3 regions of the Dactylosporangium salmoneum genome follow, and region 2 is predicted to be linked to each of the others. Evidence: riboswitches for the same ligand, from Rfam matches in the RefSeq annotation. Region 2 holds a riboswitch; each other region holds the start of a gene.

Region 1 (10,218 bases), on a different contig from region 2:
TCCCGGTGCACCGACGCGGCCTCGGCGCCGAGGCGTACCTGCACGCCGGCCTCCCGCAACGACTGCACGACCCGCTCGCCGGCGAACGGCTCCGCCTGGTGCAGTACACCGTCACGAGCCAGCACCGTCACCACGGAGCCGAGACCCGCGAACGCGGTCGCCATCTCCGACGCCACCACGCCACCGCCGATGACGGCGAGCCGGCCCGGAACCTCGGCCGCGGCGGCCGCCTCCCGGCTGGTCCACGGTGCCGCCTCGCGGATACCGGTGACGTCCGGGATCAGTGCGCTGCTTCCGGTCGCGACGACGACCGCATGCCGGGCGGTGAGCGAGACGACCGGGCCGTCCTCGCCGGTCCACACCTCGACGACCCGGTCGGAGCCGATCCGTCCCTGGCCGCGGTACAGCGCGATCCCGGCCGAGTCGAGCCAGGACACCTGCCCGCTGTCCGACCAGTTCGAGGCGAAGGCGTCGCGGCGGCGCAGCACGGCGGCCGCGTCCAGGTCGCCCGTGATCGCCTCACGCGCGCCGGGCAGCCGGCGTGCCGCCCGCAGCGCGGTCGCGCTGCGCAGCAACGCCTTGGTCGGCATGCAGGCCCAGTACGAGCACTCACCGCCGACCAGTTCCCGCTCGACGACGGCGGCGGTCAGGCCGCCCCGCACGACCCGATCGGCGACGTTCTCCCCGACCGGCCCCGCGCCGATGACGACGACGTCATACGTGGCGTTGCCCATGTCAGTTCACCTTCGCGGCGCGGCCGAGGCGGATTGCCGAGATGAGGAAGAAGATGGCGCCGGGGATGGCGTAGCCGATCGCGTTGGTCAGCACCGGGTTGTCCGCGGAGGCGCCGGCGATGAACGACCCGCCGGCCAGCACGGAGATGCCACCGCTGATGATCATCGGCCACTGACCACCCATCCCGCGGCGGGAGACCGCCACGAGGAGCTGCACCAGCCCGGCCACGACCGCCCAGGCACCCCACACGCGCAGGACCGCCGGTATGCCGGACGCGCCGGCGACGGCCAGGCCGGCCGCGGCGAGCAGGCTGACCGCGACGTTCACGTACAGCAGGGCAGGCGATCCGGTGACGCGCGACGCGCGGGCGTCGACGATGGCGGCGGCCACGTCGAACAGCGGGTAGAGCACGAGCAGCGTCATGGCGAGCGGGCCGAGATGCCTGGCGGTCGTGAACATCACGAAGGCCCAGACGATGGCGAACGCGAAGCGGACGAAGTACAGCCGCCGCAGGGCGGACGCCGTCGTCGAGATGCCGGGTGCGGTAACGGTGGTCATGGTGATCCTTTCGGTGGCTGCACGGGCGCCGCGGCACGTAACACCACCCTGAAGAACGAACGTTCTGTCCCTCTCACCATGACGACTTCACGCAGGCCTGTCAAGACCGAACGTTCTATCACTACGATGGGCGCATGGCGCGCAGCGAAACCGGCACCCGGCCGTCCGAGGCTCGAGAACGGCTCCTCGTCACGGCGAGCAGGATCTTCTACGGGGAGGGAATCCACTCGGTCGGCGTCGATCGGATCATCGCCGAGGCGAAGGTGACCCGGGCCACGTTCTATCGCCACTTCCCCGGCAAGGAGGACCTCGTCCTCGCGTATCTGCAGGCGGCCGATCAGGCCATCCGCGGCCAGGTGGACGCGGCCGCCGCCGGCGGCCTACCGGCGCCCGACGCCCTCCGGGCCGTTGCCGCGTCGATCGCCCAGGGCATCCAGTCCGCCGGCTTTCGCGGCTGCGCCTTCCTGAACGCCGTGGCCGAGTACCCCGATCCGGACCACCCCGTGCACCAGGCCGTCCTCGCGCATCGGCGGTGGTTCCTCGACACGGTCAGCACCTTGATGGCGGGCATCCAGCAAGCCGAGGCCGAGCCCGCCGCGCAGCACTTCGTCATGCTCCGCGACGGCGCCATGGCGGCCGGCTGCCTCTTCGACCGGGCGCTGATCTGCGAGACCTTCCTGCGCGGCGTCGACGGCCTCATCCGGACGCACGCCGCACGCCGGCCATAGCCCAGACGCCGCGCCGCCGCGACCCTCGTTGCAGGCCCGGTCGCAGAGAGCGCTCTCCCCCTTGACCCTGGCGGCTTCCATAGCCAGACTGCCATGGCCGGGAGAGCGCTCTCCAGCAGTTCCCGAGGAGTAGTCGTGACGCTGTCCGCCAGCCGTGTCGCGACCGCCGGGGCCGGCCTGCTCGTCGTGCTCGCCACATACGTCGCGCTCACCGTGCCACCCGCCGAAGCCGCCAGCGACACCATCCTGTCCCAGAACAAGCCGGCCACCGCGTCGTCGGCCGAGAGCACGGGGCTGCCGGCCAAGAACGCCGTCGACGGCAACACCGGGACGCGCTGGGCCAGCGCGTGGACCGCGACGGCGTGGTTCCCGAGATCGCCGCCCACGGCACCTCGTACCTCATCGTCTCCGACGGCAAGCACCCGAATGACGCCGCGATCTACCTGGACGCGGTGACGCTGTACGGCATCCTCTTCCGCGTGTCGCCGCGCGGCGCCCCGGCCCTGTACGCGGCCGCGGCGACGGCCACCGAGCTGCAGAACACGGCGGCCGCGGCGATCGGTTACTGAGCCACAGAACACCGCGGCCGCGACGCTCGGTTACTGACCGTGACATCGGGCCGCAGATCCGGATGTCCGCATTGCCGATTGAGCGAGGCCCGGTTCCCGGCCGGGCCTTCGCCCCGCGTCCTGTCACAGCGCAATCGGCCGGTAGCTCAGCGCCACGTCAATGACAGCCTCGGGTGCGGGCCCGGTTTCCCGGCCGACCCTCCCCCCGCGTCCCGTCACAGCGCAATCGGCCGGTAGCTCAGCGCCACGTCGATGACGGCCTCGGCTCCGGGCCCGGTTTTCCGGCCGGGCCTCGCCCCGCGCCCCGTCACAGCGCAATCGGGCGGTAGCTCAGCGCCGCATCGACGACGGCCTCGGGTGACGCGTCGGCCAGCTCCGCCGGCGGATGAAAGATCAGGTCGGTGACCCGAGGGTGCGGGACGTTGGTGATCAGCAGGAGCACGTAGTAGTCCACGTCGTCGCCGGCCGCCTGTATCCGGCCGACAATCTCGATCAGCTCGTCGCGGGTGACGTCGGCGACCTTCGGAAATGCCGGCCGGGCGGCCTCAAGCGCGAAGTCCTCGACGTCGCGCGACGTCCAGTACGTGCGGAAGTCGTCGGTGGCGTAGCCATGGCCGGTTCCGGCGTTGAACGCGGCGATCGCGGCGTCCGCCGGCTCGCCGCGTTCCAGCAGCTCTTCGATGGTTTCGATGGCGGCACACAGCTCGGCCACGCGCTCGGGTGCGACCGGCGGCGGGCAGAGTTCGGGACGCAGCTCCATCCGGGCATTGTTCCCGGCGGGGCGCTGCGCTCCAACGCCGCCGCGGCGTCAGCGGGCCAGGCGCAGGCGCCACCGCAGCGTCAGCGGGCCAAGCGCAGGCGCCACCGCAGCGTCAGCGGGCCAGACGCAGGCGCCACCGCAGCGTCAGCGGGCCAAGCGCAGGCGCCACCGCAGCGCCAGCGGGCCAAGCGCAGGCGCCACCGCAGCGCCAGCGGGCCAAGCGCAGGCGCCACCGCAGCGCCAGCGGGCCAAGCGCAGGCGCCACCGCAGCGCCAGCGGGCCAAGCGCAGGCGCCACCGCAGCGTCAGTGCGTCAGGCGCAGGCGCCGCCGCGGGATCCGGTGGCCGGCGACGAGGGCCGATTTGACGGCCAGGCCGGCGATGAACGCGCTGATCGCCAGGATGACGATCCAGGACCAGATCCGGTACCCGGGCGCGCGTGCGTAGTCGATCCAGTGCAGCGTGAAGGTGGCGACGGCGGCGTACGGGAAGGCGAACGCCCAGAATCCGAGCGAGAAGGACAGCTTGCGGTACAACCCGAGGAGCCGTAGCTGGACGATGACCGCGAGTAGCGTGTACCCGCCCAGCGCGTAGGCGACGGCGTCGACCGTGCCGTGCGTGACGGCCAGGTAGGCCAGGCCGGCGAGGGCGGGCGGTGCCACCTCGATCGCCAGGGTCGGGCGCATCGGCGCGGGCAGCAGCCCCCGCAGGTACAGCCGGGACACGATGATCGCCTCGAGGACCAGCCACGACACCAGGCCGAGGCCGAAGAACGTCTGGGCCAGGCCGGACCAGCCGGCCAGGGCGGCGCCGATCGCCGCGATGAGGCCGCCCGCGACGGCGGGCAGCACGTACCCGGGGTGCAGGTGCTCCGGCTGGATGCCCTCGATGATCCACTGGCCGGTCATCCAGCCGGCCAGGGCGATCGTGATGACGGTGAACACCCCCAGCAGCCAGCGGCCGGCGGCCGGGCTGTCCGGCAGCAGGCCGATCGCGAGGAGCATGCCGACGATCGGGATCAGCGACACGAACGGCCCCATCACCGGGTGAGCCAGTTCGCCGCGCCAGCCCCCGGGCCGGCGCGGCACCTGCGCGACGTAGCCGGCCAGCAGCGCCAGCCAGACCAGGGCCGTGATGACGAACAGGATGTCGGACACGAGCGCCGGGGCCAGCCCCACCTGCGCGGCGTACCGCCAGCCGACCGCGAGGCCGGCCAGACCGTACGCGATGCCGAAGAGGTTCGGGGTGATACCGGCGTGCGAGCCGGTCGTCGGCGTGCTCATGCGGTCCCCCACGAAAGGTTCGACAGTCGGGCTGGGCGTGTCTACCCGAAATCGTCCCGGTATCCCGCGCCTATCCGCGCCGCTCGGCCCGGCCGGCCCGCGTGTCGCGATCGCCACAAGCCGGCGGGTGGGATTGACGGCGGCGCATCGCATCGACAGACTGACGGTCACAACAACATAGCCGTGCGTTGATGGGGGAAGTCCGGTCGAAATCCGGCGCTGGCCCGCAACGGTAGGCGACGAGCACCTTGACGCTCGTCGTGAGCCCGAGTACCCGTCCGCGTGCGTGGTTCCTGCACCTCCCTACCCGTCGTGGCCCACGGGTCGGAGCCACCGGGCGTGCTCCCGGTTTCTCTCGACTGCCAGGGCCGGAGAGGCCCGCCCACATGGCTGTCCACCGGCACCGCGTACGAACCCTGCTCGCCGGGGCGCTCGCCGCCCTCGCGCTGACCACCCTCGCCGCCACCCCGGCGGCCGCCAGCACGCCGACGCTCGACCGGCCCGCCGCCGCCTCCGGATGGCTGGCCCGGCAGATGGTCGACGGGGAGCGGTTCGAGGTCGTCTTCGACGGCGTCGCCTACCCCGACCAGGGCCTCACCATCGACGCGATCCTCGCGTTCGCGGCGACCAAGGTCGCCGGCGCCAGCGCGGCCAGGGCGACCGCGTGGCTGGCCCGGCCGGAGGTCCTTACCGGGTACATCGGCGACGGCACCGAGGCCTACGCGGGCGCCACCGCCAAACTGGCCCTCGCCGTGCAGATCCGCGGCGGCAACCCGGCCGCGTTCGGCGGCGTCGACCTCGTCGCCCGGCTGCGCGGGCTGCAGGCGCCGTCGGGCCGGTTCTCCGACCGGTCCGCGTTCGGCGACTACAGCAACCAGTTCACCCAGGCATTCGCGCTGCTCGCCCTGAGCCGCACCCCGGCCGGAGCGCCCGCCACGGGCGCGGCCTACCTGGCCGGCACCCGCTGCCCGGACGGCGGCTACCCGCTCTACTTCGACCAGCCCACCTGCGCCAGTGACGTCGACGCCACCGCCCTCGCGGTGCAGGCGCTCCTCGCCGCACACCGCCCGGCCGACGCCGCCCCGGCGATCGCGTGGCTGGTGTCGGTGCAGGCGGGCGACGGGTCGTTCACCGACGGCGCCGGCACCGTGAACGCCAACAGCACCGGCCTGGCCGCACAGGCCCTCGCCGTCGCCGGGCGCCCCCTCGCCTGGCTCAAGGCCCGCGGCTTCCTGCTCACCCTGCAGGTGCGCTGCACGGACCCGGCCCCGAACCGCGGCGCGATCGCCTACACCCCGGCCGGTTTCGACCCCGCCACGGCCGTGCGGGCCACCGCCCAGGCGGTGCCCGGCCTCACCGGCGCCGGCCTCGCCACGCTGACCGCGGCCGGGTCCAGGCCCGCCGCGCCGGTGCTCGCCTGCCCGTGACCGCCACCGTCCACACTGGAGGAACGATGACGTCCGCCCTGCGACGCACGCTGTCCACCGCCCTCGCTTCGCTCGCCGCCGTCGGCGCGCTCGTGCTCGCCGAGCCGGCTCCCCTCGCGGCGCACGCCGCCGCCTGCTCCCCCGGGACGGGCGTGACGGTCGTGGTCGACTTCGGTTCCCTCGGCGGCGGCGTGGTCACCGGCTGCTACGCCGGCGACCCGGCCACCGGCCTCGCGGCCCTGACCGGGTCCGGGTTCACCGTCGCCGGCACCCAGCGGTGGGGCCTGGCGTTCGTGTGCCGGATCAACGGCATGCCCACCGCGGCGACCGAGCCGTGCGTCAACACCCCGCCGGCCACGGCGTACTGGTCGTACTGGCACGCCACCCCCGGCGGCGCATGGACCTACAGCTCGAGCGGCGCGTCGTCGTACAACCCGGCCATCGGCACCGTCGAGGGCTGGCGCTTCGGCTCCGGCCAGCAGCCCTCCATCACCGCTCCCTGACGCCCCCGGCCCGGTGTGGTGCCACGTCCGCGGCGCCGCACCGGGCCCCATCGGAAGGCCCCTCATGCGTCCCCGCACGTACCGCGCCACCGCCGCCGCGCTCGCCGCCACCGTCGTGACCGGCGTCGCCGCCGTGACCGCCGTGGCCGCTCCGAGCCCCGCCCACCTGGCCGCGGGCCAAAACGCCGCGACGTGGCTCACCACCCAGCTCGAGGACGGGGTGCTGACCAACTTCGGCATGCCCGACATCGGCCTGACCATCGACGCGCTGCTCGCCCTGAAGGCGACCGGCGTCGCCCCGGCCACCGCGGACACGGTCGCCGACCGGGTCGCCGCGAACGCGGCCGCGTTCAGCTACTACGAGATCGACTACGACTCCGACGGCGACCTCGACCGGATCGTCGACGCCGGCTCCACCGCGAAGCTGCTCGTCGCCGCCACCGCCGCCGGCCGCGACCCGAAACACTTCGGCGGCCTCGACCTCGACGCCATGACCCGCGACCTCGTCGCCACCAGCGGCCCGCACCGCGGCCGGGTCCGTGACACCACGCCCGAGGTCTACGGCGGCGACGCCTCCAACACGTTCGACCAGTCCCTCGCGGTCCTCGGCCTGTCCCGCAGCGGCGGCGCGCCGGACGACGTGGTCGGCTACCTGATCCGCCAGCAGTGCCCGGCCGGCGGGTTCCGGCTCAACCCCGACCCGGCCGGCGCCGGCTGCTCCAGCGACGACGTTCCCGACGTCGACTCGACCGCGATGGCCGTGCAGGCGCTCCTCGCCGCCGGCGCCGCGCCCGGCGCGCCCGGCGCCGCGGCGAAGGGCGTCGCCTGGCTCGAGGCCGCGCAGGCCGCCGACGGGTCGTTCGTCAACGGCCCGCACAAGCCGGACCCGAGCCTGCCCGCCGTGGCCAACAGCAACAGCACCGGCCTGGCCGGGCAGGCGCTCGCGGCGGCCGGTGCCACCGCCGCGGCGGAGAAGGCCGCCGGTTGGATCATCAAGCTGCAGCGCGGCGGCGGCACCGACCAGGGCGCCATCGCGTACAGCCCGGACGCGTTCGGCACCGGCGCGATCGACGACATGCTGCGCGACCAGTGGCGCCGTGCCACCGCGCAGGCCCTGCTCGCCCTCGCCCAGGTCCCGTTCGGCGAGATCGGCGAGCAGCCCGCCGGATCGGCCTCGGCCTCGCCGTCCGCATCCGCGTCGCCGTCGGGGTCCGCGTCCGCGAGCCCGTCGGCCAGCGCATCGGCCAGCGCGTCGGCGAGCACGACGCCGTCCACGTCCGCGTCGGTGAGCCCGTCGCCGTCGTCGGCCGCCCCCACGACGCCCGGTGGTGGCCTGCCGGTCACCGGCGACCCGATCCTGCGCGTCGCCGTCCTCGCCGTTGCGCTCATCGCCGCCGGCCCGGCCCTGGTCCTGGTGGCGCGGCGGCGCCGCAGGCCATGACCCGCCCGCGTGGCCGGCTCGTCCGGGCGGCGGCCGCCGCGATACTCGCGGCCGCCGCCGGCGCCGCGCCGCCCGCCACGCCGGCCGGGGCGGGCGGCACCGCCGGGTACTGCCCGGACGCCACCGGCGTCACCGTCGTGGTCGACTTCCACGAGCTCGGCGGCGGCGTGGTCATCCGCTGCGCACCGGGCGAGCAGGGCAGCGGCCTGACCGCGCTGCAGAACGCCGGGTTCGCCGTCGCCGGCACCAACCGGTGGGGCCTCGCGTTCATCTGCCGGATCGAGGGCAGGCCGACCGCCGCATCCGAACCGTGTGTCGACACGCCGCCCGCCACCGCGTACTGGTCGTACTGGCACGCCTCGAACGGCGGCGCCTGGGTCTACAGCGACAAGGGCGTCAAGAACCGCACCCCGCCCCAGGGCAGCTTCGAAGGCTGGTCGTTCTCCAAGAACCACACCGAGGGCAGCATTCCGACGCCCGGCGCCGCACCGTCCCGGCCGGCACCGCCGCCACCACCACCGCCGGCGACCACCGGCCAGCCGGCACCCGGGGCGCCGACGACCATCACCGCGCCCCGGACCACGGCGCCGGGCGCCGCCACGGCGCCGGGCGCCACCACACCACCGGCGGTAACCTCCGGGCCGGCGTCGAGCGACCCCGCCGCGCAGCCGTCCGCCGGCCCTGCGCAGAGCACCAGCCCACCGGCGTCCACGACCGCGCCGCCGGCGGACGTCTCGGCGACCCGGAACGCGTCCAACGTTCCCGCCGGCACCCTCGCCGGCCTGGCCGTGCTCGTGGCGCTGGCGGCCGCCGGCGGTGTGGTCGCCTGGCGGCGCCGTACGACCCGGGACACGTAGGAGTGGAACGGCTGCCGCGCGCGCTGCATCCGGGGGCCTGGTGGCTGTGGGCCCTCGGCCTGGCCACCGCGGCCAGCCGGACCACCAACCCGATCGTGCTCGCCCTCGTCGTCGCGGCCGCGGGGTACGTCGTCGCCCGCCGCCGCACCGACGCTCCCTGGGCTCTCGCCTTCCGCCTCTACCTGCTGCTCGGCGGTCTCATCGTGGCCAGCCGCCTGCTGTTCCGGATCGTCCTCGGCGGAGGCGGCGGAGCCGGCACCCACGTGCTGTTCACCCTGCCGCAGATCCCGCTGCCGGAGTGGGCCGCCGGCATCCGGCTGTTCGGGCCGGTCGCCGCCGAGGAACTGCTCGGCGGCCTCTACGACGGGCTCCGGCTCGCCGCGATGCTCGTCTGCCTCGGCGCCGCCAACGCCCTCGCCAACCCCAAACGCCTGCTCAAGCTCGTCCCCGCTGCCCTGTACGAGGCCGGCACCGCCGTCATCGTCGCCCTGTCCGTCGCGCCGCAGCTCGCCGAGAGCGTGCTGCGGGTACGGCGGGCCCGCAGGCTGCGCGGCGGCACCGGCAACGGTGTCCGCGCGCTGCGGGCGATCCTGCTGCCCGTCCTCGCCGACGCCCTCGACCGCTCGCTCACCCTCGCCGCCGCCATGGACTCCCGCGGCTACGCCCGCGCCGGCACCACACCACGCCCCGTCCGGCTCACCACCGGCGCCCTCGTCGTCGCCGGCCTGCTCGGCGTCTGCGTCGGCGTGTACGGCCTCCTCGACGCCACCACACCCCGCCCGCTCGGCCTGCCGCTGCTCGCGGCCGGTGGCATCGCCGCGGCGGCCGGGCTCGTCCTCGGCGGGCACCGGGTGCGTCGCAGCCGCTACCGGCCCGACCCGTGGCGGCTGCCCGAGACCGCCACGGCGCTCGCCGGGATCGGCGCCGGGGCGCTGCTGTTCGCCACCGCCGCCGTCGACCCCGCGAACATCTACCCGTCCCTGAGCCCCCTCGCCTGGCCGCAGCTCGGGCTCCTGCCCGCGCTCGCCGTGGCGCTCGCGGCGGTGCCGGCCTGGCTGAGCCCGCCGCCCGTCACCGCACTCGCCGGGTCCCCGCCCGGCGACGAACCTGCCGAGGCGACCGCATGATCGAGTTCGACCGGGTCACCGTCACCTACGCCGGCGCCGCGGCGCCCGCGATCCGCGACGTCACCCTGGCCGTCGGGGAAGGCGAACTGTGCCTCGTCGCCGGCCACACGGGCACCGGCAAGTCGACCCTGCTCCGCGCGGTCAACGGCCTCGTGCCGCACTTCACCGGCGGCACCCTCGCCGGCCGGGTCACCGTCGACGGCCGCGACACCCGCACCCACCCGCCCCGCG
Region 2 (10,218 bases):
ACACCATCCGGAACTTCTTGGTCTGCTCCGGCGTGCCTTTGAGCGGGATGAAGCGGGAGCTGGTCAGGGAGAACAGGCCCTTGCCGGCGATGAAGTTGGCGAGGACCTGGTCGGTCTTGTATGCCGTCCAGTCCGGCGTGAAGTAGCCCTTGTCGCCCCAGGACTTCATGGTCCTGGCGGCCCAGGCCGCGGTCTCGGACGTGAAGGTCGCGTTCGCGTGATGGAAGACCAGGTCCTGCACGACCTGCGGACCGCCCTGGGCCAGCAGCAGCTCGCTGAGCAGCCATGCGGCCAGTTCGCCGTTGGCCGATCCGAACTGCATCGGAATCTCCCCGGCCGCCTTGGCGCGCTGCATCTGCTCTTCGAGTTCCGCGATGGTCTTCGGCCCCTCGGTGATGCCCAGCTTCGCGGCGATCTCCGTGTTCATGAGCAGGCCGATCCATGCCGTGGTGGCTGACATACCCCACAGCGGGCCCTCGCCCATCAGCTTCCCGTCCGTGCTGAATCGGTTGAGCTGGTGCTGGGCGGCCGTCTGGCGGCTGTCCCATCCGTTCTTCTTGGCGTAGTCGTCCATGTTTGTCAGCAGGCCACCCTTGACGAACGCGCCCATGGCCTGGTAGCCGCGGTTTACCTGCGTAACATTCGGCGGGTTGGTCCCGGAGAGCTGAAGCTTGGCGACGGAGGCCAGGTCGTCGAAGCTCTTCGCGACGAAGTCGATCTTTACGCCCGGATTTTCGTCCTCGAACTGCTTGTTGAGCTTCTGGTAGACGGCCAGGATGCCCGGCGAGTTGGCCAGGCCGCTCTGCACGACCAGAGTGCCGCCGTCGGATCCCCCGCCATCCGGCGAGGACGAGCAGGCGGAGGCGGTGACGGCGGCTGCGACAGCGGTGGCCAGTAGGGCGGTAGCGAAACGGGCACGGCGCCATTTGGGGTGTCTATTGAGCATTGCGGATTCCTTCTCTACTCGGCGCGGCCGGCTGGCCGTGCTCGCTGGTGCTGCACTGCACCCCGCGGAGCGGGGGTCGGAATCGCAGGTCTGGGACAGGACGTTGGAGCGAGGGCGGAACCTTCGGGCGGTGGACATCAACGGCGCCGCGGAGACGTGAACTGACGGGTCTTCACTTCGAAGCGCCGCAACTGGTCCGCCTAGGCAACCAGATACGTAACTGGTCTGTCCAGGCGACCAGATTGGAATTCCCCGATCGGGCTGTCAAGACTCGTCGGCGATCATGCGACCTTCGTTACTCATCCGTGACGCAGGCCATACGGATCGTCGCGTCGTGCGCGACGCGGGCGGGCCACGGCTGGAGCCTGCGGACTTCCGGCGGTTGACACACCGGCCCCATGTCGCCAGAATTCACCTGTCTGACAGTCAGGCATCCTGGATACCAGGGCGCACCGCACGGGGAACGGAGCGCATGGAGAGCACCAGCGGCGCCACGTTCACGGTGACGCACGGCGCGCTCGGACGTACCCCGATCCAGCGCTCGATCTCCGCACTACGCCGGCTGGGACCGGTTCGCCGTGCCTCGGCAGGCCGGCCGGTTCGCCCATACTGCCCGCAGACGTGTCTCAGACGCGTAGCAGGAGACACCACCGCGTCAGGTGTGGTCGAACCGGGTTGCCTGCTGTGCGACGGTCGCCAGCAACTCGGCCAAGGCGGGCGGAGGTGGAGTATCCCGGGTGACGGTGACGAGTCGGCGCTTGAGGTTGGTTTCCGCCAGGTCCCGGACGGCGACTGCGGGATCGTCGGCGGGCAGGGCCAGTGGCGGCATCAACGCCACCGCGGCGCCGACGCGGACGAGTTCGAGCTGAACGTCGGAGTCACTGGAACGGTGCCGCAAATCGGGTTCGTACCCGCCGAGCGTCCGGCAGGTACCGACGACCATGGCGTGGTGGCCGGTACCCTCGGCCGCGGCGGTCCACACCTCCGATCTCAATGCGGAGATCTGCACGGGCGTCCCTGGCCGGGCGAGTGGATGCGAGGCCGGCAGCACCACCTTCAGGGGCTCTTCGAGCAGCACCGCGAAACGCATGCCGGCCGGGCGTGGCCGCGGGTGGCCGTCGTACTCATCACCGATGACCAGGTCGACCGCGCCCAACCGTAGGCCGGGCAGCGCCTGTTCCAGCTCGAGCTCGAAGACCTCGGTACGGACCCGCGGATGATCGATCTTCATCCGGGCGACGGCGGGCACGAGCAGGCGACGAGCCGCGGACTGCAAACCGCCGGCACGCACGGTGCCGCGGACCTCGCTACCCAGAGCGGCCAAGTCGGCCTGCGCTTCTTCCGCGGCGGACAGCAGCACCCGAGCGTGGCGGGCCAGCAGGCGACCGGCGTCGTTGAGCCGCACACCGCGCCCGGCCTTCTCCAGGAGCGCAACACCGACGTCCTTCTCCAGCAAGGACAGCTGCTGAGAAACGGTAGAGGGGCTGTAATCCAGCGCTGCGGCCACCGCGGCCAGCGTGCCCCGCTCCTCGAACTCGCGCAGGAAGCGCAAACGGCGAAGGTCCAGCTCGACCATGCGGGAATCCTAACGATTCGCCTGCGGATATCGTCGCTGGTCCTGACCGTTGCTGTGGTCGATGCTCCAAGGCATGGGTCTGGTCCTGTGCCTTGCTTCCGCAGCGGGTTTCGGCGCAATGGCGATCTTTGGCAAGCTCGCCTACAGCGCAGGGGTCTCGCCCGGGGCACTGCTGCTCGTCCGCTTCACCCTGGCCGCCGTGCTGCTGGTGATCCTGCTGCTCGCCCGGCCGAGTCTGCGCCGGGTGAAACCGGATCCGCGGGCGGCAGCAGCGGGTCGAACACCGGCGTCCCGGGGCCGGGTGCTGGCCATCGCGCTCGGCCTGGGCGCGGTCGGGTACGCGTCGCAGGCAAGCCTGTATTTTGCGGCGCTGCAGCGGATGGACGCCTCGCTGCTGTCGCTGATCCTCTACACCTACCCGATCCTGGTGACCATCGCGGCGGTGCTGCTCGGCCGCGACCGGCTCACCCCGGCACGCGGCGTCGCGCTGGCGGCCGCATCCGGCGGCACCCTGCTGGTGCTGCTCGGGGCCGGCGCGGTGAGCTTCGACCCGCTCGGGGCGCTGCTGGGATTTGGCTCCGCGCTCGTCTACACCACCTACATCCTCATCTCCGACACCATCGTCCACCGGCTGTCTCCCGTACTCCTGTCGACACTGGTGATGGCCGGTGCGGCCGGCACACTCGCGATACGCGCTGCGCTGGCCGGCGGAGTCGATCTGAGTTTCGGGCCCGCGGGGTGGTTCTGGCTCGCGTGCACAGCGATCGTGTCCACCGTCGCTGCGATGCTGGCCTTCTTCGCCGGCCTCGAACGGACCGGCCCCTCAACAGCCGCCATCCTGTCCACATTCGAGCCCGTCGTCACCACCGCACTCGCCGCGCTCATCCTGAGCGAATCCCTCACCACACTCCAGCTCACCGGCGGCGCCCTCGTACTCGCCTCCGCCGCCGTCCTCCAGATCCGCCGCAATCACACCCGCCCCGGCCGCAAGGCGCCGGTGGAGCAGGCCAGCACGGGGATGCCGGCCAACCCTGCCGAGCGGGTCGGGGCCCATTCGGCCGAGTAGGGCCGGCGCCCGGCGCACCGCGCGTCATGATGACCCACAACGGGTCACCCACGGGTGCAACGCAAGCGAGCCGGCCGTTGCGTGCTGACTATCCGAACACCGCGTCCGAGGTGAAGATCAGGCCAATCGTGGCCCGGCCGCTGCGGAGTGCCTCCTTGGTCCGCGGCCCGCCGAAGTCCTGTGCCGAGAACTGCCCGAAGTGCATGCCGTACGTGCTCCGGCCGGCGCGCCGGCCCGGCCCGGCGGCACGCCATGTGCCGCCGGCGCCGGCCCGGGCCGATGCGATCACCGGCCTGGTGGGCGGCTAGCCAAGGTCGACGCCGGGGTACAGCGGGAACGGCGCCAACAGCTCGGAGGCCCGCTTGCTCACGCCGTCGGACAGGGCCGCATCCAGGGTGTACTTCGCCTTCGAGCCCTCCGCCGGCGACGTGCCCGACAGGACGGTGTGGATGAGCTCGGCGATCTGATCCATCTCCGCCACGCCCAAGCCCCGGCTGGTCAGCGCCGGCGTGCCGATGCGGATGCCGGAGGTGTACCAGGCCCCGTTCGGATCGTTCGGGATCGCGTTGCGGTTGGTGACCACGCCGGAGTCCAGCAGGGCCTGCTCGGCCTGCCGGCCGGTGAGGCCGAACGGGTGGACGTTGATCAGCACCAGGTGGTTGTCGGTGCCGCCCGACACCAGCTGTACGCCCCGGGACAGCAGGCCCTCGGCGAGTGCCTGCGCGTTGGCGACGATCTGCTGGGCGTAGGTCGCGAACTCCGGGCGGCGGGCCTCGGCGAACGCGATGGCCTTGGCCGCCATGACGTGCGACAGCGGACCGCCGAGCACCATCGGGCAGCCGCGGTCGACCTGGTCGGCGAGCTCCGGCTGGGCGAGCACGGCGCCACCGCGCGGGCCGCGGAGGCTCTTGTGGGTCGTGGTGGTGACGATGTGGGCATGCGGCACCGGGTCGAAGTCGCCGGTGAAGACCTTGCCCGCGACGAGGCCGGCGAAGTGGGCCATGTCGACCATGAGCGTCGCGCCGACCTCGTCGGCGATCTCACGCAGCGTCGCGAAGTTCACCTTCCGCGGGTAGGCCGAGTAGCCGCCCACGATGACCAGGGGCTTGAACTCGCGGGCGGTCTCGCGCAGGGCGGCGTAGTCGATGCGGCCCGTGGCCGGGTCGACGCCGTAGCTGCGCTGGTCGAACATCTTGCCGGAGATGTTCGGGCGGAAGCCGTGGGTGAGGTGGCCGCCGGCGTCGAGCGACATGCCGAGCATGCGCTGGTTGCCGAACGCGGCGCGCAGCTGCGCCCACTCGGCGTCGGTGAGGTCGTTGACCTGTCGCTTGCCGAACTTCGCAAGGTAGGGCACCTCGACCCGGTCGGCCAGGATCGCCCAGTAGGCCACCAGGTTGGCGTCGATACCCGAGTGTGGCTGCACGTACGCGTAGGGCGCGCCGAAGAGGGCCTTGGCGTGCTCGACGGCGACCGCCTCGACGGTGTCGACGTTCTGGCAGCCGGCGTAGAAGCGGCGGCCGATCGTGCCCTCGGCGTACTTGTCCGACAGCCAGTTGCCCATCGCGAGCAGGACCGCGGGCGAGGCGTAGTTCTCGCTCGCGATCAGCTTCAACGACTCGCGCTGGTCGTGCAGCTCCTGCGCGATCGCGTCGGCGATGCGCGGCTCAACGGCCCGCACGGCCTCCAGCGCGGCGCGGAATGCGGTCGATTCTGCGTTCATGTCGCTCCAGATGTAGAAGGGCCGGGCGGACGGCCCGCCCGGCCCAAGGGATATCAGATGCCGCGGACCTCGGCAGCGGCGGCGACGAGGTGGCGCAGCGACGCCTCGACCTCGGCGTAGCCGCGGGTCTTCAGGCCGCAGTCGGGGTTGACCCACAGCCGCCGGGCGGGCACGGCCGCGACGGCGCGGCGCAGCGACTCGACCACCTCGTCGTGGGACGGGACCCGGGGCGAGTGGATGTCCCACACGCCGGGCCCGACGCCGCGGCCGTAGCCGATCGCGGCGAGGTCGTCGAGGACCTCCATCTTCGAGCGGGACGCCTCGATGCTGGTCACGTCGGCGTCGAGCGCGTCGATGGCGGTGATGACCTCACCGAACTCGGAGTAGCACAGGTGCGTGTGGACCTGCGTGTCGTCGGCGACGCCGCTGGTGGCCAGCCGGAACGCGCCGACCGCCCAGTCGAGGTACGCCTTCTGCTCGGCCTTGCGCAGCGGCAGCGTCTCGCGCAGCGCCGGCTCGTCAACCTGGATGACCTTGATGCCTGCGGCCTCCAGGTCGGCGCACTCGTCGCGCAGGGCGAGGGCGACCTGGTCGGCGGTGTCGGCGAGGGGCTGGTCCGTCCGCACGAACGACCAGGCGAGGATGGTGACGGGGCCGGTCAGCATGCCCTTGACCGGCTTGTGCGTCAGCGACTGGGCGTAGGTGGACCATTCGACGGTCATCGGGGCCTTGCGGGCGACGTCGCCGTAGATGATCGGCGGGCGGACGCAGCGGGAGCCGTAGGACTGGACCCAGCCGTGCTCGGTGGCGGCGAAGCCGTCGAGCTGCTCGCCGAAGTACTGCACCATGTCGTTGCGCTCCGGCTCGCCGTGCACCAGCACGTCCAGGCCCAGCTCCTCCTGCAGCCGGATGACGTGCTCGACCTCGGCCCGCATCCGCTCGACATAGCCGGGCCAGTCCACGGCGCCGGTGCGCAGTTCGGCGCGGGCCTTGCGCAGCTCGGTGGTCTGCGGGAACGAGCCGATGGTGGTCGTCGGCAGCTCCGGCAGGTTCAGCCGGGCCTGCTGGGCGGCGGCGCGGGTGGCGTAGTCGGCGCGCCGCCGGTCCTGCGGCCCCAGCTCGGCGAGGCGGGCCCGGACGGCGTCGTGCCGCCAGGCGGGCGGGACCGGCGGCAGCGGCGCGGGCAGCTCGCCGGTGCCGTTGCGCACGGCCGTGCCCAGCGTGACGACCTCGTCGACCTTCTGCCGGGCGAAGGCGAGCCGGGAGTACAGCTGCGGTTCGAGGTCCTGCTCGGCGGCCAGGTCGACCGGGACGTGCAGCAACGAGCACGAGGTGGAGACCACGACGTGGTCGGCAAGCGCCGCGACCCGGCCGCCGAGGGTCGCGGCGGCGCGCAGGTCGGTACGCCAGATGTTGTGGCCGTCGACGAGCCCGGCGACGATGGTCCTGCCGGCGAGCGGGCCGGCCGCGGCCAGCCGGTCGAGGTTGCCGGGGCCCGCGACCAGGTCCAGGCCGACCGCCTCGACCGGGGTGTCCAGCAGCGCCGGCAGTGCGTCGCCGAGCTCGCCGAAGTAGGTGGCGACGAAGAGGCGGGGCCGGTCGGTGAGCTCGCCGAGGCGACGGTAGGCGCGGCGCAGCCCGTCGATCTCCTCCGGGGTGCGGTCGGCGACGTAGGCCGGCTCGTCCAGCTGTACCCAGGCCACGCCCGAGGCGGCCAGGACGGCGAGGATCTGGGCGTAGACGTCGACCAGGTCGTCGAGCCGGGCGAAGGGGTCCTCACCCTTGGCCAGGAGCAGGAACGTGGCCGGGCCGACCAGCACCGGCCGGGTGGTGATGCCCAGGTCGGCGGCCTCAGCGACCTCGCTGAGCGCCTTCACCGGGTTGGCGGCGAAGATCGTGTCCGGGCCGATCTCGGGCACCAGGTAGTGGTAGTTGGTGTCGAACCACTTCGTCAGCTCGAGTGCGGGCTCGGCGTCCACGCCGCGGGCCATCGCGAAGTAGGTGTCGAGCTCGGACAGGCCGAGCCGGGTGAAGCGAGTGGGGATCGCACCGACGGCGACGGCGGTGTCGAGTACGTGGTCGTAGTAGGAGAACGTGTTGGACGGGATCGCGCTCAGCCCGGCGTCACGCAGCGTCTGCCACACCTCGGCCCGCAGCCCGGCGGCGGTCGATGCGAGGGCGTCCGCGTCGATCTTCCCGGCCCAGTACGCCTCGACGGCCTTCTTCAGCTCGCGGTTCCCGCCGATGCGCGGATACCCGAGGACGGTGCTCTGCCCGAATGCAGTGCTCACCAAAAGGGTCCTTCCCTCGAAGTGGCCGATGACACCAAGGAAGGACAGGAAGGAGGACACGGCGCCGCAGGGCGCTCGTGCCGCTTCCGCCCTGACCCTCCCGAGGGGTCGCCGGCGGCGCACACCGGCGGTGTGCGCAGTGCGGGCAGGTCTTCGGACTCGCGGGCACGACCCGAAGGTCACCTACCGGCCGTCGCTTCCCAGGCCTGCGTGGCCCAGTGCTTCGTTGACGGCTTTCGTTCCCACTCACCGCTGCGGGGCAGTTCCGGTCTCGCACCGGATTCCCTCTTACGACACCCGACCCTGACGGACCGGGTGAACCAACACTGCGGGCCATGGTACGGCCTCCCCGACACGGCTGGGGCCGCGGCGTCGGACTGTCTGGCGTACCACAGACGTTCATCGCACATGGTTCAGCAAGGCGCCGCGTCGTCGTCGACGGCCGGACGACTTCGAGCGCCTGGACGCCTCCCGCCGGCAGGTCGGCGCGCGGGCAGCGCGCTGCATGGCGACCTATGCACGGCCGACCGCCGGCCAGTGGCCGCCGTCACTGACCGGACCCGGCTCAGCGGCGCCGGCGCGAATCTGCGCGGCGGCGGCGACCAGCCGGGCCAGGGACTGCTCGACCTCGGCGTAGCCGCGGGTCTTCAGCCCGCAGTCGGGGTTGACCCACAGCCGGTCGGCCGGGACGGCGGCGACGGCACGGCGCAACGCGTCGGTGATCTCGGCCTGCCGCGGTATCCGCGGCGAGTGGATGTCGTAGACGCCCGGCCCGATGCCCCGCGCGAAGCCGGCGGCGCCCAGGTCGTCGAGGATCTCCATCTTCGAGCGCGACGCCTCGATGCTCGTGACGTCGGCGTCGAGGGCGGCGATGGCCGGCAGGAACTCGCCGAGCTCGGAGTAGCAAAGGTGGGTGTGGATCTGCGTGGCGTCGGCGACGCCGCTGGTGGCGAGCCGGAACGCCTCGACCGCCCAGGTGAGGTACACCCGCTGCTCGGTCTTGCGCGGCGGCAGCAGCTCACGCAATGCCGGCTCGTCGACCTGGATGACGCGGATGCCGGCCATCTCGAGGTCGTGGCACTCGTCGCGCAGGGCGAGGGCGACCTGCCGGGCTGTGTCGGCCAAGGGTTGGTCGGCGCGCACGAACGACCGGGCGAGGAGCGTGACCGGGCCGGTGAGCATGCCCTTGACCGGCCGGTCGGTGAGCGACTGGGCGTAGGTGGACCACGCGACGGTCATCGGACCGGGACGGGCGACGTCACCGTGCAGGATCGGCGGGCGGACGCAGCGGGAGCCGTAGGACTGGACCCAGCCGTGCTCGGTGGCGGCGAAGCCGGTCAGCTGCTCGCCGAAGTACTGCACCATGTCGTTGCGCTCCGGCTCGCCGTGCACCAGCACGTCCAGGCCCAGCCGCTCCTGGAAGCGGATCACGTGCTCGACCTCGGCCCGCATCCGCTCGGCGTAGCCGGCCGGGTCGAGACGCCCCGCACGCCTGTCGGCCCGGGCCTGGCGCAGCTGGTCGGTCTGCGGGAACGAGCCGACGGTGGTGGTCGGCAGCTCGGGCAGGCGGAGCCGGGCCTGCTGGGCGACGGCGCGCTGCGGGTACGGGCCACGGGAGGTGTGCTCCGGTCGCAACGCCTCCAGGCGGGCCCGGACGGCGTCGTCGCGCCAGGCGGCCGGCGCCGGGCCGGGCCGCGCCGGCAGCGTGGCGACGCCGTCGCGCAGCGCCCTGCCGAGCAGGACGACCTCGTCGACCTTCTGGCGGGCGAACGCCAGCCGGGCTCTCACCTGTGCGTCCAGCGAGGTCTCGGCGGCAAGGTCGGCCGGCACGTGCAGCAGCGAGCACGAGCTGGACACGACCACGTCGTCGGCGAGGCCCTTGAGCTGCGCGCCGATCGCGGCCGCGGCCCGCAGGTCGGTGCGCCAGACGTTGCGGCCGTCGACGAGCCCGGCGACGATGGTCTTGCCGGGGATCGGCCCGCAGGCGGCAAGCCGGCGAAGGCCGCCGGGGCCGGCCACCAGGTCCAGGCCGACCGCCTCGACCGGCGTGCGCAGCAGCGCCGGCAGGGCGTCGCCGAGGTCGCCGAAGTACGAGGCGACGAACATCCGCGGCCGGCGTGGCAGGCCGCCGAGGTAGGTGTAGGTGGCGCGCAGCGCGTCGATCTCGGCCTGGGTGCGGTCGGCGCAGTAGGCGGGCTCGTCCAGCTGCACCCAGGGCACGCCGGCGTCGCCGAGGCTGGTGAGCAGGTCCGCATAGGCGGTCACGAGGTCGCCGAGCCGGCCGAACGGGTTGTCGCCCTTGGCCAGGAGCAGGAAGGTGGCCGGGCCGATGAGCACCGGGCGGGTGGTGACGCCGAGGGCGAGGGCCTCCGCATACTCGCCGAGGATCTTCTCCGGTTCGGCCGCGAACACGGTATCCGGGCCGATCTCCGGCACCAGGTAGTGGTAGTTCGTGTTGAACCACTTGGTCAGCTCCATGGCCGGCTCTTCGGCGGTGCCCCGGGCCATGGCGAAGGAGGTGTCCAGCGGGGACAGCCCGAGGCGGCGGAACCGGTCCGGGATCGCACCGACGGCGACGGCGGCGTCGAGCACCTGGTCGTAGTACGAGGACGTGTTCGA
Region 3 (10,218 bases), on a different contig from region 2:
CGGCCCGGCCGGCGAACGCCTGCAGGTCGGCGGGCAACTGCGCCGGCGCCGGCCGGGACGGGCCGGCGGCCGGCGGGCGAGGCGCGGCCGCGACCGCCGGCTCCTGCCGCAGGACCCGGCGATGCGCGGCCGTCAGGTCGGGCCCGGGTTCGACGCCGAGGTCGTCGACGAGGCGCTCGCGGATGCGGGCGTAGACGCTCAGCGCGTCGGCCTGACGCCCGGCGGCCGCCAGGACCGCGATCAGGCGGGCGTGGAGCAGCTCGTGCAGGGGGTTCGCCGCGGTGAGCTCCCGCAGCGCGGGCAGGCACCGGTGGGCCTGCCCGGCGGTGAGGGCGAGCTCGGCGTACCGCAGCGTCATCGCGATCCGCTCCTCGACGATGGTAATGACGAGTGGATGGCCGCGCAGCTGCGGGATGTCGTCGAGCGGGCCGGCCCGCCAGCGCCCGGCGGCCCAGTCCAGCAGGTCCAGCGCCCGCTCCGGCGGCGTCGACGCGGCCGCCTGCACGGCGTGGCGGAACTCGCTGAGGTCGAGTTGGTCGTCGGCGAGGTCGAGCTGGTACCCGCCGGCCGTTCGGTGGATGATCGCGGCCCGGGCCCGACCGGGCGGATGCAGCGCCGACCGCAGCCGCGACAGGTGCGTGTACAGCGCGCTGGCCGCGTTCGCCGGCTTCCCTCCGTCCCGCAACAGGTCGACGAGATCCGCCACCGGTACCGCGGTGTTCGCCGACAGCGCGAGCCGGCCGAGCACGGCGCGCCGGGCGCTACGACCGATCGGCACCGGTTCGGGACCGCGGTGCACGGTCAGCGGTCCGAGGATGCCCAGCCGTACCGGCGCGTCGGGGGCGGCCGGGCGAGCCGGCGGGACCCGCTCGCCGGCGCGGCGGAACGCGGCCCCGCTCTCGCCGGTCAGCCGGAGCGCGGCGACCATGGCGTCGACCGAGCGGCGCTGCGGCCGGCGGGTGCGCCCTTGCTCGAGATCACGGATCGCCGCCACGCTGACGCCGACCAGCTCGGCCAGTTCGCGCTGGCTGAGGCAGGCGGCCCGGCGATGCCGGCGCATCAGGGCGCCGAACTCGCCGTCGGGATCAACGCTCGTCTCCACCGGCACCCACCCTAGTACGGCCGGGGTACGGGTTTCGCATTGCAAGATCGCGGAAAGGCGCGCACGTGATGATCGATCAGCGCGCAGGCGGGCGGGTGCCGCGGCCGATCACGGGGCAGCCGGGGCACCCGCCCGCTTCCGCGCCGATGCTTCCCGCCCGGCGCGGCGCCATCCGGCAGCAAGCTCCCGATCGTCCAGCGCAACCGCCGGCTCATCGGAACACCCGTACCACCCGCGAAGCGTGCGACCGCGCAGGCGACTGTCCGGCGCGGCCGGGGTGGCGGAGCTCGCCGGTCTCCTTCGCGCGGGACGAACGGGCTGTAGCGGGCCACTCGCGACCTCGACGCCCAAGGCCCAGCGGCGCCGGACGGCGCGCTCAGCGGGGCAGCGGATCGGTGGTGAGGCCCGCGAGGGCGGCGACGGCCAGCCGCACCGCGCGGTCGGTCACCGCGGCGTAGTCGTCGCCTGCCTCCAGCGCCGTGATCGCGGCGTTCACGAGCCCTTGCAGCAGCCGGGCGGTGCGCAGTGGGGTGTCGTCGCCGAGGTCGTGCAGGGTGTCGATGAGCGGGTCGAGCAGGGCGCGGTGCGCCGCGTCGGCGCCTGCGCGCAGGGCTGCGCTGTCCTGTGTGTCGGCGCTGGCGCGGGCGATGCGGTGCTCGCCGTCGCGCACCATTTCCAGCTGTGCCGTGACGTAAGCGGCGACCCGCTTCTCGGGGTCGGCGCCGGCGGCGGCGAGAGCGGTGTGGATGCGCTCGGTCCAGCGCGGCGCGGCCTGCCGTACCACTTCGGTGAGGAGCTCGCGGCGGTCGGAGAAGTACTTGTAGACGCTGTTGCGGGCCAGTCCGGTGCGGCGGGCGACCGCCGCGAACGTCACGTTGGCGGCATCGCCCTCGGCGAGCAGTTCGTGTGCCGCGTCGAGCAGGGCGGCGCGCTGCTGGGCGCGGTGATCGGCGACCGACGCGGCCTGGATCCTGGGCACCCGGCCAGTCTAGGACCCCACCCCACTTAGGGACGCAGCGTCGCCATCCCCTATCTTAGGGACGCATCGTCCCTACCCTTGGAGAGTGCCGTGTACCTCGCCTTGCTGGAACTCAAAGCGGCCAGAGGCCGCTTCCTGTTGATGGGCAGCGTCGTCGTCCTTGTCGCCGCGCTCGTCGGTATCGTCTCCGGTTTCGCTACCGGCCTCGGCAACGACACCGTCTCCGCCCTGCGCAGACTGCCCGCCACCCACATCGCTTTCGCCGCCGGCTCCAACTCCGACCAGTTCGCCCGGAGCCTGATCGACCAGCGCGCCGTCACCGGCTGGGCGAGCGAGAAGGGCATCCGGGCTACGCCGCTGGGAGTCGCCATCACCCGCGGTACCACCGACCGCAACGTCGAGGTCGACCTCGCCGCCTTCGGCGTCCAGCCCGGAGCCTTCACCGACCCCGGTGCCGAGGACGGGCACCGCCTGGATGCGGCCGCACCCCAGGGCATCGTGGTCTCCAGCCAGCTCGTGAACGCCGGGGTCCGCATCGGCGACACCCTGACCATCGACCGGCTCGGCATCCGCCTGAAGGTCACCGGCACCACCGGTCGCTCCTCCTACGGGCACGTAGCGGTCGCGTACATGACCCTCGACACCTGGCGGCAGGTCCGCTTCACCACCCCCGGGGCGCTCACCCCGCCCGCCGGGCTCCCCGACCAGTACACCGCGATGGCCCTCAACGTCCCCGCCGACCTGCGCGGGCAGGTACTGGCCGACGCTGACCGCCGCCTCGACACCGCGACCGTCGCGATCCAGGACGCCTTCGCCGCCGCCCCCGGCTACGCGGGAGAGCGCCTGACCATGAACTCCATCGAGACCTTCCTCTTCCTCATCGCCCCGCTGGTCGTCGGTGCCTTCTTCGCCGTCTGGACCGTGCAGCGCACCCCGGAGCTCGCCCTGCTGCGCGCCATGGGCGCGTCCCGGCGCCGCCTCCTCGGCCACACCCTCGCCCAGGCCGCTGTGGTCGTCGCCACCGGCACCGCCGCCGGAGCCGCACTCGCCGCCGCCGTCGGCCTCCTCGTCGGCGAAAAGGTGCCCTTCAGCCTGCCCGCCGCGACCCTCACCACGACCATGGCGGCCGTGGTCCTGGTGGGCCTCGCAGGCTCCGCGTTCACCCTGCGCCGCGTCACCACCGTCGACCCGATGACCATGCTGGGAGCCGCGCGATGACCCTCCACCTCAACGACATCACCGTGACCCTCGGCCGCGGCGAGTCCCGCACCGTCGCCCTCGACGGACTGACCACCTCCTTCCGGCCGGGCGCCCTCACCGCCCTCGTCGGGCCCTCGGGCTCCGGCAAGTCCACCCTCCTGGCCGTCGCCGGCGCCCTGCTGCGCCCGGACCAGGGGCAGGTCCTGCTCAACGACACCGACCTGGCCACCCTCACCGACGGCCAACGCGCCCACGCCCGCCGCACCCGCATCGGCTACATGTTCCAGAGCGGCAACCTGCTGACCGGCCTCACCACCGAGGAACAACTGCTCGCCGCCGCCTCCATCGCCGGGCGCAAACCCCGAGCCGTGCGGGCCAAGGCCCGCGAACTGCTCGTGGAGGTCGGACTCGACCACCGGCTACACCATCGCCCCGACCAGCTCTCCGGCGGCGAACGCCAACGCGTCGCCCTGGCCCGGGCCCTGCTCGCCCAGCCCGAACTCCTGCTCGTCGACGAACCAACCGCCGCGGTCGACCGCACCCGCGCCGACGACCTCACCCGGCTCATCGCCCGCACCACGCACGAGCACGGCTGCGTCACCCTCGTCGCCACCCACGACCCGGTCGTCGTCGAGGCGGCCGACACCACCATCGACATGCTGGACCACGCCCCGGCGGCCGCCGTCTGACGGCCACGCGAACACGGACCCGCACGGGCGATGTCGCGAGATCAGCCGGTGGGAGAGGCCGATGCCGCGGTACCGCAGGCCACCCTCATCTTCGCGGTGAGCCGCTCGGCGAAGGACGGGTCGCTGATCAGCCGCTGCTGGAAGGCGTCGACCTGGGCGTCGGTGAGGTCGGTGTAGATGGGCCGGGACGCGTACGCCGAGGCCATGGCTCCCGGGTCGGTGTACACGCGGGACTGGATCGCGCACAGGTGGGTGGCGGTCGCGTCGAGGAAGATCGTCTCGCGGCGCTCCTCGGTCAGCGGGCCGGTCGTGGCCGGCGCCGGCGCCTTGATCTCCTGCGGGGCGTCGGAGCCGGACTTGCCGCCGCACGCGAAAAGGCCCGCCGTCAGGGCCAGGGCGGCGACGGCGAGCAGGGCACGGGAGCGGATCATCGGTTTGCCAGCCTCTCTGGGGGGCCGGCCCGCGGACGGGCCGGCCGATCCCCGGCTCGTTACGAGACGGTCAGCAGCAGGTCGTTCGTGTCGACGGTGCTGCCGTACGTGACCTTGACCTTGAGCTTGTAGACGCCGGTCGGCACGTTGGTCGCGTCGAACTTCACGGCGGCGTAGTCGTCGGAGCCGGCCAGCAGGGTCGAGCCCTGGTTGAGCGAGCTGTAGGCGCGCTCGCCCGGGTACGACACGACCAGGCCGGACGGGCCGCCGGAGACCGTGACCTGCACGTTGGTGACCGTCCCCTGCGCGTGGAAGTTCAGCTGCGACCAGACCGGCGTGGCCTTCGGCACCGTGATGGCGGTGGTCTTCTGCACGACGGCGTCGCCGGTGAGCGAGATGGTGGCGATGGTGGCGAGGGCGCTGCCGGAGTGCTGGACGCCGGTGCAGGTCGTCGCGCCGGCGTTCTTGGTGGTGTACGAGTAGTTGAGCGTCAGCGGCACCACGCCGATCAGGGTGTTCTGCGGCAGGGTGAGGTTGAACGCGGCGTAGTCCATGCGGCCCGTGGCGAGCGCGTCGCCCTTGGACAGCGACGAGTAGGTGCCGGTGTTCGACGGGTACTTCACCGTCACGCCGGTGGCGCTCGCGGTGATCTTGACGTCGCAGACGTCGCCGGCCGACGCCCACATGGTGCTGACCCAGCCGGTCTGGCCGGGCAGCATCGAGGCCAGGACCGGGGAGACGAGGCCGAAGTCCTGCACGGCCGCCGAGGCCGGGGCCGCGGCGGGGACGATGGCGGCCGCGCCGGCGGCGACGGCGAGGGCGATGGAGGCAGAGCGGCGCATCGGAGGGGTCCTTCCCGGATGTTTGTGTCGCCAGGGCAGATCGGCGGCCCGTGCGCGTGGTTGAGCTAGCCGGTGAGCGCTATCCAGGTGTCGTACTGGTGCACCGCGATTCCCGCGAACGCCGGGTACCGCTGCGCCGCCGAGTCCACCGCCGCGAGCGTCCTGTGCAGCTGGGTGGCGGTGGAGCCGTGGAAGCTGCAGTACGCGCAGTCGCCCAGCGGCTGCGTCTCCGCGCCCAGGCGGACCGGCTTGGCCACCTTCCCGGCCCGGCGCAGCAGGTCGTCGGCCACCCCGACCATGGAGTTGGCCCCGGTGGCGGTGTTGCGGTAGCTCATCACCGTGACGCCGTCGACGCGGGCCAGCACCGCGTCGGCGAGGTTGCCCCCGCCGCTCGGCACCGCGACCGTGGGCAGCCAGAACGGCACGTCCAGCTCCAGCGGCAGGTCCGTGGCCGAGGAGACCCGGTCCAGCAGCGTGAGGAACCGCGGTACCAGTGCGGCCTGGTCCGTGTTCCAGGCGGGCAGCAGGTAGGGCTCCACGTCCATGTGCAGGCCGTGGAACAGGCCCGTGGCCGACGCGCCCTCGGCCCAGGCCAGCGCGGTCGCGTGGTCGGTGGTCCAGTCCGGCTCGCCGCCGAGCGCGTCGAGCGCGATCCCGGCCGCGTCGCACAGTTGCTGCAGCTCGCGCAGGCGGGCCAGGTCGGCCTCGCCGGCCGCGGGGTCGTAGTAGGCGAACAGCGCCCGCACCCCGTTGGCCGTGGCCCAGTCCACCACGGGCCGCGGGTCGTCGCGCTCCCACAGCCACATCGCCCGGGTGCCCGGCGGGGCGACCGCGGTCTCCGGGGCGAGCGTCGGCAGGCGCAGGGGAGTGGCGGCGATCAGCGCGATCGCCACCAGCAGGAGGCAGGCCACCGCCTGGGCGGCCAGGTCCGGCCAGCGCCGCATGCCCGTCCCATCGGCAGCGGCGGGCGGATCGTGAGGGTCACACCTCGTCACGTTGACGGTACTGGGGCCGGTGGGACACGATGACCGGAAGCGGTATGCGGAGGAACCCGGTGCGATTCCGGGACGGTCCCGCCACTGTGACCGGGGAGTCGTCCCCCAGCGCACGGGCCACGGCCGGATCACGGCCGGAAGGCCGGGGGCCGGCGGCGATCCGGGAGTCAGGAGACTCCGGCCGCTGTCGCTGCAGCCAACCCTGCAGTCCCAGCCACCTCGCGGGCGCGGACCCGCCGAAGGGAAGTGTGCCCGTGACCCCGCCGTACCCGTTCTCGGCCGTCGTCGGCCTGGCCGACCTGCGCCTGGCGCTGCTGCTCACCGCCGTGTCGCCGGCCATCGGCGGCGTGCTCGTGCGCGGCGAGAAGGGCACCGCCAAGTCCACCGTCGTGCGGGCGCTGGCCGCGCTGCTGCCCGAGGTCGACGTCGTCACCGGCTGCCGCTTCGCCTGCGACCCGGCCGCGCCCGACGCCGAGTGCCCCGACGGCCCGCACCTGCCGGGAGGCGGCGCCGCGCGGCGCCGCTCCGCCCTCGTCGAGCTGCCGGTCGGCGCCACCGAGGACCGGGTCGTGGGCACCCTGGACCTGCAGCGCGCCCTCGGCGACGGGGTGAAGGCCTACGAGCCGGGCCTGCTGGCCGCCGCCCACCGGGGCGTACTCTACGTCGACGAGGTCAACCTGCTGCCCGACCACCTCGTCGACCTGCTCCTCGACGCCGCCGCCATGGGCCGCGCGCACGTGGAGCGCGACGGCGTGTCGGTCAAGCACGCCGCCCGGTTCCTGCTCGTCGGCACCATGAACCCCGAGGAGGGCGAGCCCCGCCCTCAGCTGGTCGACCGCTTCGGGCTGGTCGTCGGGGTGGCCGCCCCGCAGGAGGCGCCGCCGCGGGCAGAGGTGGTCCGCCGCCGGCTGGCCTACGAGGCCGACCCGGCCGCGTTCGCCGCCCGCTACGTCGAGGCCGACGCCGAGCTCGCCGCCCGCATCGCCACAGCCCGGGGCCGCCTCGGCGCGGTGTCCCTGCCCGACCGGGAGCTGGATCGGATCGCGCGGATCTGCCTGGCGTACCGCGTGGACGGCCTCCGGGCCGACATCGTCGTCGCGCGGACCGCGGTGGCCCTGGCCGCGTGGCACGGCCGGACCGTGGTCACGAAGGACGACGTGCGCGACGCGGCGCGGCTCGCCCTGCCGCACCGCCGCCGCCGGGATCCGCTGGACCCGCCGGGTGCCGACAAAGACCGTTTGGAAGAGGTACTGAACGCAGAGGCCAACCCGGACGAGCCCGACGACGATCCCGGCCCGGACAACGGCGGCGGCGGTCCGGACGGCCCCGGCGACGGCCCCGGCGACGGAGGCCCCGACGGCGCGGAGAGCGGGCCAGACGTCGACGACGGCTCCCAGCCCGGCCCACCGCCCCCTAGCCCCTCGCCGAATGCCGATCTTCCGGACGAATTCGACGCGCAGGGCAAATCGGATTCGTCCGACTCGTACCCTGCGGAGGGCGGAGAGGGGGAACCCGGGCAGCGGGTCGAGGCGCCCGGTGCGCTGGCGTTCGCGGGGTTGCCGTACAAGCCGAAGCTCCTCAGCATCGCCGGGCGGGCCAACCGCCAGGCGGGCGCGCACGCCGGCCGCCGCTCGCCCGCCGTCTCCCGGCACGGGCGGGTCGTGCGCAGCCGCGCCCCGCTCGGCGGCAAGCTCACCAGCCTCCACGTCCCGGACACGGTCCGGGCGGCGGCGCTGCGCGGCGCCCGGCGCGCCGAGGCCAGGGACGTGCGCGAGGCGGTCAAGGTCGGCCGCGAGGCCAACCTCGTGCTGTTCGTCGTCGACGCGTCCGGCTCCATGGCCGCCCGCCAGCGGATGAGCGTGGTGAAGACCGCCATCCTGTCGTTGCTGCGCGACGCGTACCAGCGGCGGGACAAGGTCGGGATGATCAGCTTCCGGCAGCACGACGCGGCGCTCGTCCTGGAGCCCACCGCCAGCCACGAGGTCGGCGTCCTGCGCCTCGCCGAGCTGCGCACCGGGGGCCGCACCCCGCTGGCCGCCGGTCTGCGCCAGGCCGCCCGGACCCTGCACGGCGAGCGGCGCCGCGATGCCCGCCGCCGGCCGCTGCTCGTCGTGGTCACCGACGGGCGATCGACCAGCGGGCCCGACCCGCTGAGCGTGGTACCGCTGCTGGCCGGGGTGCCCGCCGTCGTCGTCGACTGCGAGTCCGGCCCGATCCGCCTCGGCCTCGCGCGCCGCCTCGCCGCCGCGCTCGACGCCGACTGCATTCCGCTGTCGAGCCTGGGAGCCTGAGTTGCCGCAGGGAAGAGTCGAGAACGTGCCCGACGACGGGCTCACCACCCGCCAGCGCCGCCGCCAGCACGTGCTGGCCGTGCACACCGGGCAGGGCAAGGGCAAGTCCACGGCGGCGTTCGGCATGGCGCTGCGCGCGTGGAGCGCCGGCTGGCCCATCGCCGTGTTCCAGTTCGTGAAGAGCCCGAAGTGGAAGGTCGGCGAGGAGACGGCCCTGCGCGCGCTCGGCGAGACCGGCAAGGGCGGCAGCGTCGTGTGGCACAAGATGGGCGAGGGCTGGTCCTGGATCCAGCGGCCCGGCACCGAGCGCGACCACGCCGCCGAGGCCGCCGAGGGCTGGGAGCAGATCAAGCGCGACCTCGCCGCCGAGGCGTACCGCTTCTACGTCCTCGACGAGTTCACGTACCCGATCAAGTGGGGCTGGGTCGACATCGCCGACGTCGTGGAGACGCTGCGCGAGCGTCCCGGCAACCAGCACGTCGTCGTCACGGGCCGCGACGCCCATCCCGACCTGGTCGACCTCGCCGACCTCGTCACCGACATGACGAAGGTCAAGCATCCGATGGACGCCGGGCGAAAAGGCCAGCAGGGCATCGAGTGGTAGCAAGGATCGTCATCGCGGCGCCCGCCTCCGGCCACGGCAAGACCACCGTCGCCACCGGGCTGCTCGCCGCGTTCGCCGCCCGGGGCGAGAAGGTCGCACCATTCAAGGTCGGTCCCGACTACATCGACCCCGGCTACCACGCGCTCGCCGCCGGCCGCCCGGGCCGCAACCTCGACCCGGTGCTCGTCGGCGAGGACCTCGTCGCGCCGCTGTTCGCCCACGGCGCGGCCGGCGCCGACCTGGCCGTCATCGAGGGCGTCATGGGCCTCTACGACGGCCGCACCGGCGCCGGCGAGCACGGGTCCACCGCCCACGTGGCCCGGCTCCTCGACGCGCCCGTGCTGCTCGTCGTCGACGCCACCGCGCAGGCCCGCTCGGTCGCCGCGCTGGTGCACGGGTTCCGCTCCTTCGGCCCCGGCGTGCGCATCGCCGGCGTGATCCTCAACCGGGTCGGCTCCGACCGCCACGAGCAGATCCTGCGCGACGCCTGCGCCGAGGTCGGCACCCCCGTCCTCGGCGTGCTGCGCCGCCACGACGCCGTCGCCGCCCCCTCCCGCCACCTCGGCCTGGTGCCCGTGGTGGAGCGCTCGGCCGAGGCCGCCGCGTCCGTCACGGCCCTCGCCGACCTGGTCGCGTCCAGTGTGGACCTCGACGCCGTCTCCGCCGTCGCCCGCAGCGCGCCGCCGCTGTCCGCCGCGCCCTGGTCGCCGTCGCTCGCCCCGCCCACGCCCGGCGAGCCCGTCGTCGCCGTCGCCGGTGGGGCCGCGTTCTCGTTCGGGTACGCCGAGACCGTCGAGCTGCTCGCCGCGGCCGGCGCCCGGGTGTCCACGGTGGACCCGCTGCGCGACGAGGCCCTCCCGCCCGGCACCCGCGCGCTCGTCGTCGGCGGTGGCTTCCCCGAGGTGTACGCCGAACAGCTCTCCGCCAACGCCCGCCTCCGCGCCGAGGTGACCGCCCTGGCCGCGGCCGGGGGCGCGATCGCCGCCGAGTGCGCCGGGCTGCTCTGGCTGTGCCGCACCCTGGACGGCCGCCCGATGTGCGGCGTGCTGGACGCCGAGGCGGCGATGACCCCGAGCCTGACGCTG

What was found. Region 2 has a riboswitch for cobalamin ahead of metE (5-methyltetrahydropteroyltriglutamate--homocysteine S-methyltransferase). Riboswitches for the same ligand answer to the same signal wherever they lie in the genome.
Region 1: linked by a shared signal. The riboswitch ahead of ABD352_RS00100 (peptidase) and the one ahead of metE (5-methyltetrahydropteroyltriglutamate--homocysteine S-methyltransferase) in region 2 are both predicted to bind cobalamin.
Region 3: linked by a shared signal. The riboswitch ahead of ABD352_RS49405 (VWA domain-containing protein) and the one ahead of metE (5-methyltetrahydropteroyltriglutamate--homocysteine S-methyltransferase) in region 2 are both predicted to bind cobalamin.

The regions. Positions count from the first base shown of each region.
Region 1 is NZ_BAAARV010000001.1:17,536-27,753, reverse strand. It holds gene ABD352_RS00130 (dihydrolipoyl dehydrogenase family protein) at 1-734, opposite strand, end outside; gene ABD352_RS00125 (hypothetical protein) at 736-1,293, opposite strand; gene ABD352_RS00120 (TetR/AcrR family transcriptional regulator) at 1,428-2,021, shown strand; gene ABD352_RS00115 (hypothetical protein) at 2,384-2,590, shown strand; gene ABD352_RS00110 (hypothetical protein) at 2,898-3,350, opposite strand; gene ABD352_RS00105 (SLAC1 family transporter) at 3,655-4,632, opposite strand; cobalamin riboswitch at 4,780-4,928, shown strand; gene ABD352_RS00100 (peptidase) at 5,019-6,059, shown strand; gene ABD352_RS00095 (hypothetical protein) at 6,086-6,562, shown strand; gene ABD352_RS00090 (cell wall anchor protein) at 6,627-8,003, shown strand; gene ABD352_RS00085 (hypothetical protein) at 8,000-8,860, shown strand; gene ABD352_RS00080 (CbiQ family ECF transporter T component) at 8,863-9,987, shown strand; gene ABD352_RS00075 (ABC transporter ATP-binding protein) at 9,984-10,218, shown strand, end outside.
Region 2 is NZ_BAAARV010000103.1:8,754-18,971, reverse strand. It holds gene ABD352_RS49315 (extracellular solute-binding protein) at 1-1,084, opposite strand, end outside; gene ABD352_RS49310 (LysR family transcriptional regulator) at 1,602-2,522, opposite strand; gene ABD352_RS49305 (DMT family transporter) at 2,596-3,588, shown strand; gene ABD352_RS49300 (type 2 periplasmic-binding domain-containing protein) at 3,677-3,877, opposite strand; gene ABD352_RS49295 (glycine hydroxymethyltransferase) at 3,893-5,308, opposite strand; gene metE (5-methyltetrahydropteroyltriglutamate--homocysteine S-methyltransferase) at 5,362-7,599, opposite strand; cobalamin riboswitch at 7,727-7,939, opposite strand; gene metE (5-methyltetrahydropteroyltriglutamate--homocysteine S-methyltransferase) at 8,113-10,218, opposite strand, start outside.
Region 3 is NZ_BAAARV010000104.1:6,159-16,376, reverse strand. It holds gene ABD352_RS49440 (tetratricopeptide repeat protein) at 1-1,102, opposite strand, end outside; gene ABD352_RS49435 (TetR/AcrR family transcriptional regulator) at 1,479-2,081, opposite strand; gene ABD352_RS49430 (ABC transporter permease) at 2,160-3,299, shown strand; gene ABD352_RS49425 (ABC transporter ATP-binding protein) at 3,296-3,970, shown strand; gene ABD352_RS49420 (hypothetical protein) at 4,012-4,401, opposite strand; gene ABD352_RS49415 (hypothetical protein) at 4,461-5,243, opposite strand; gene ABD352_RS49410 (hypothetical protein) at 5,309-6,187, opposite strand; cobalamin riboswitch at 6,289-6,415, shown strand; gene ABD352_RS49405 (VWA domain-containing protein) at 6,493-8,529, shown strand; gene cobO (cob(I)yrinic acid a,c-diamide adenosyltransferase) at 8,531-9,133, shown strand; gene ABD352_RS49395 (cobyrinic acid a,c-diamide synthase CobB) at 9,127-10,218, shown strand, end outside.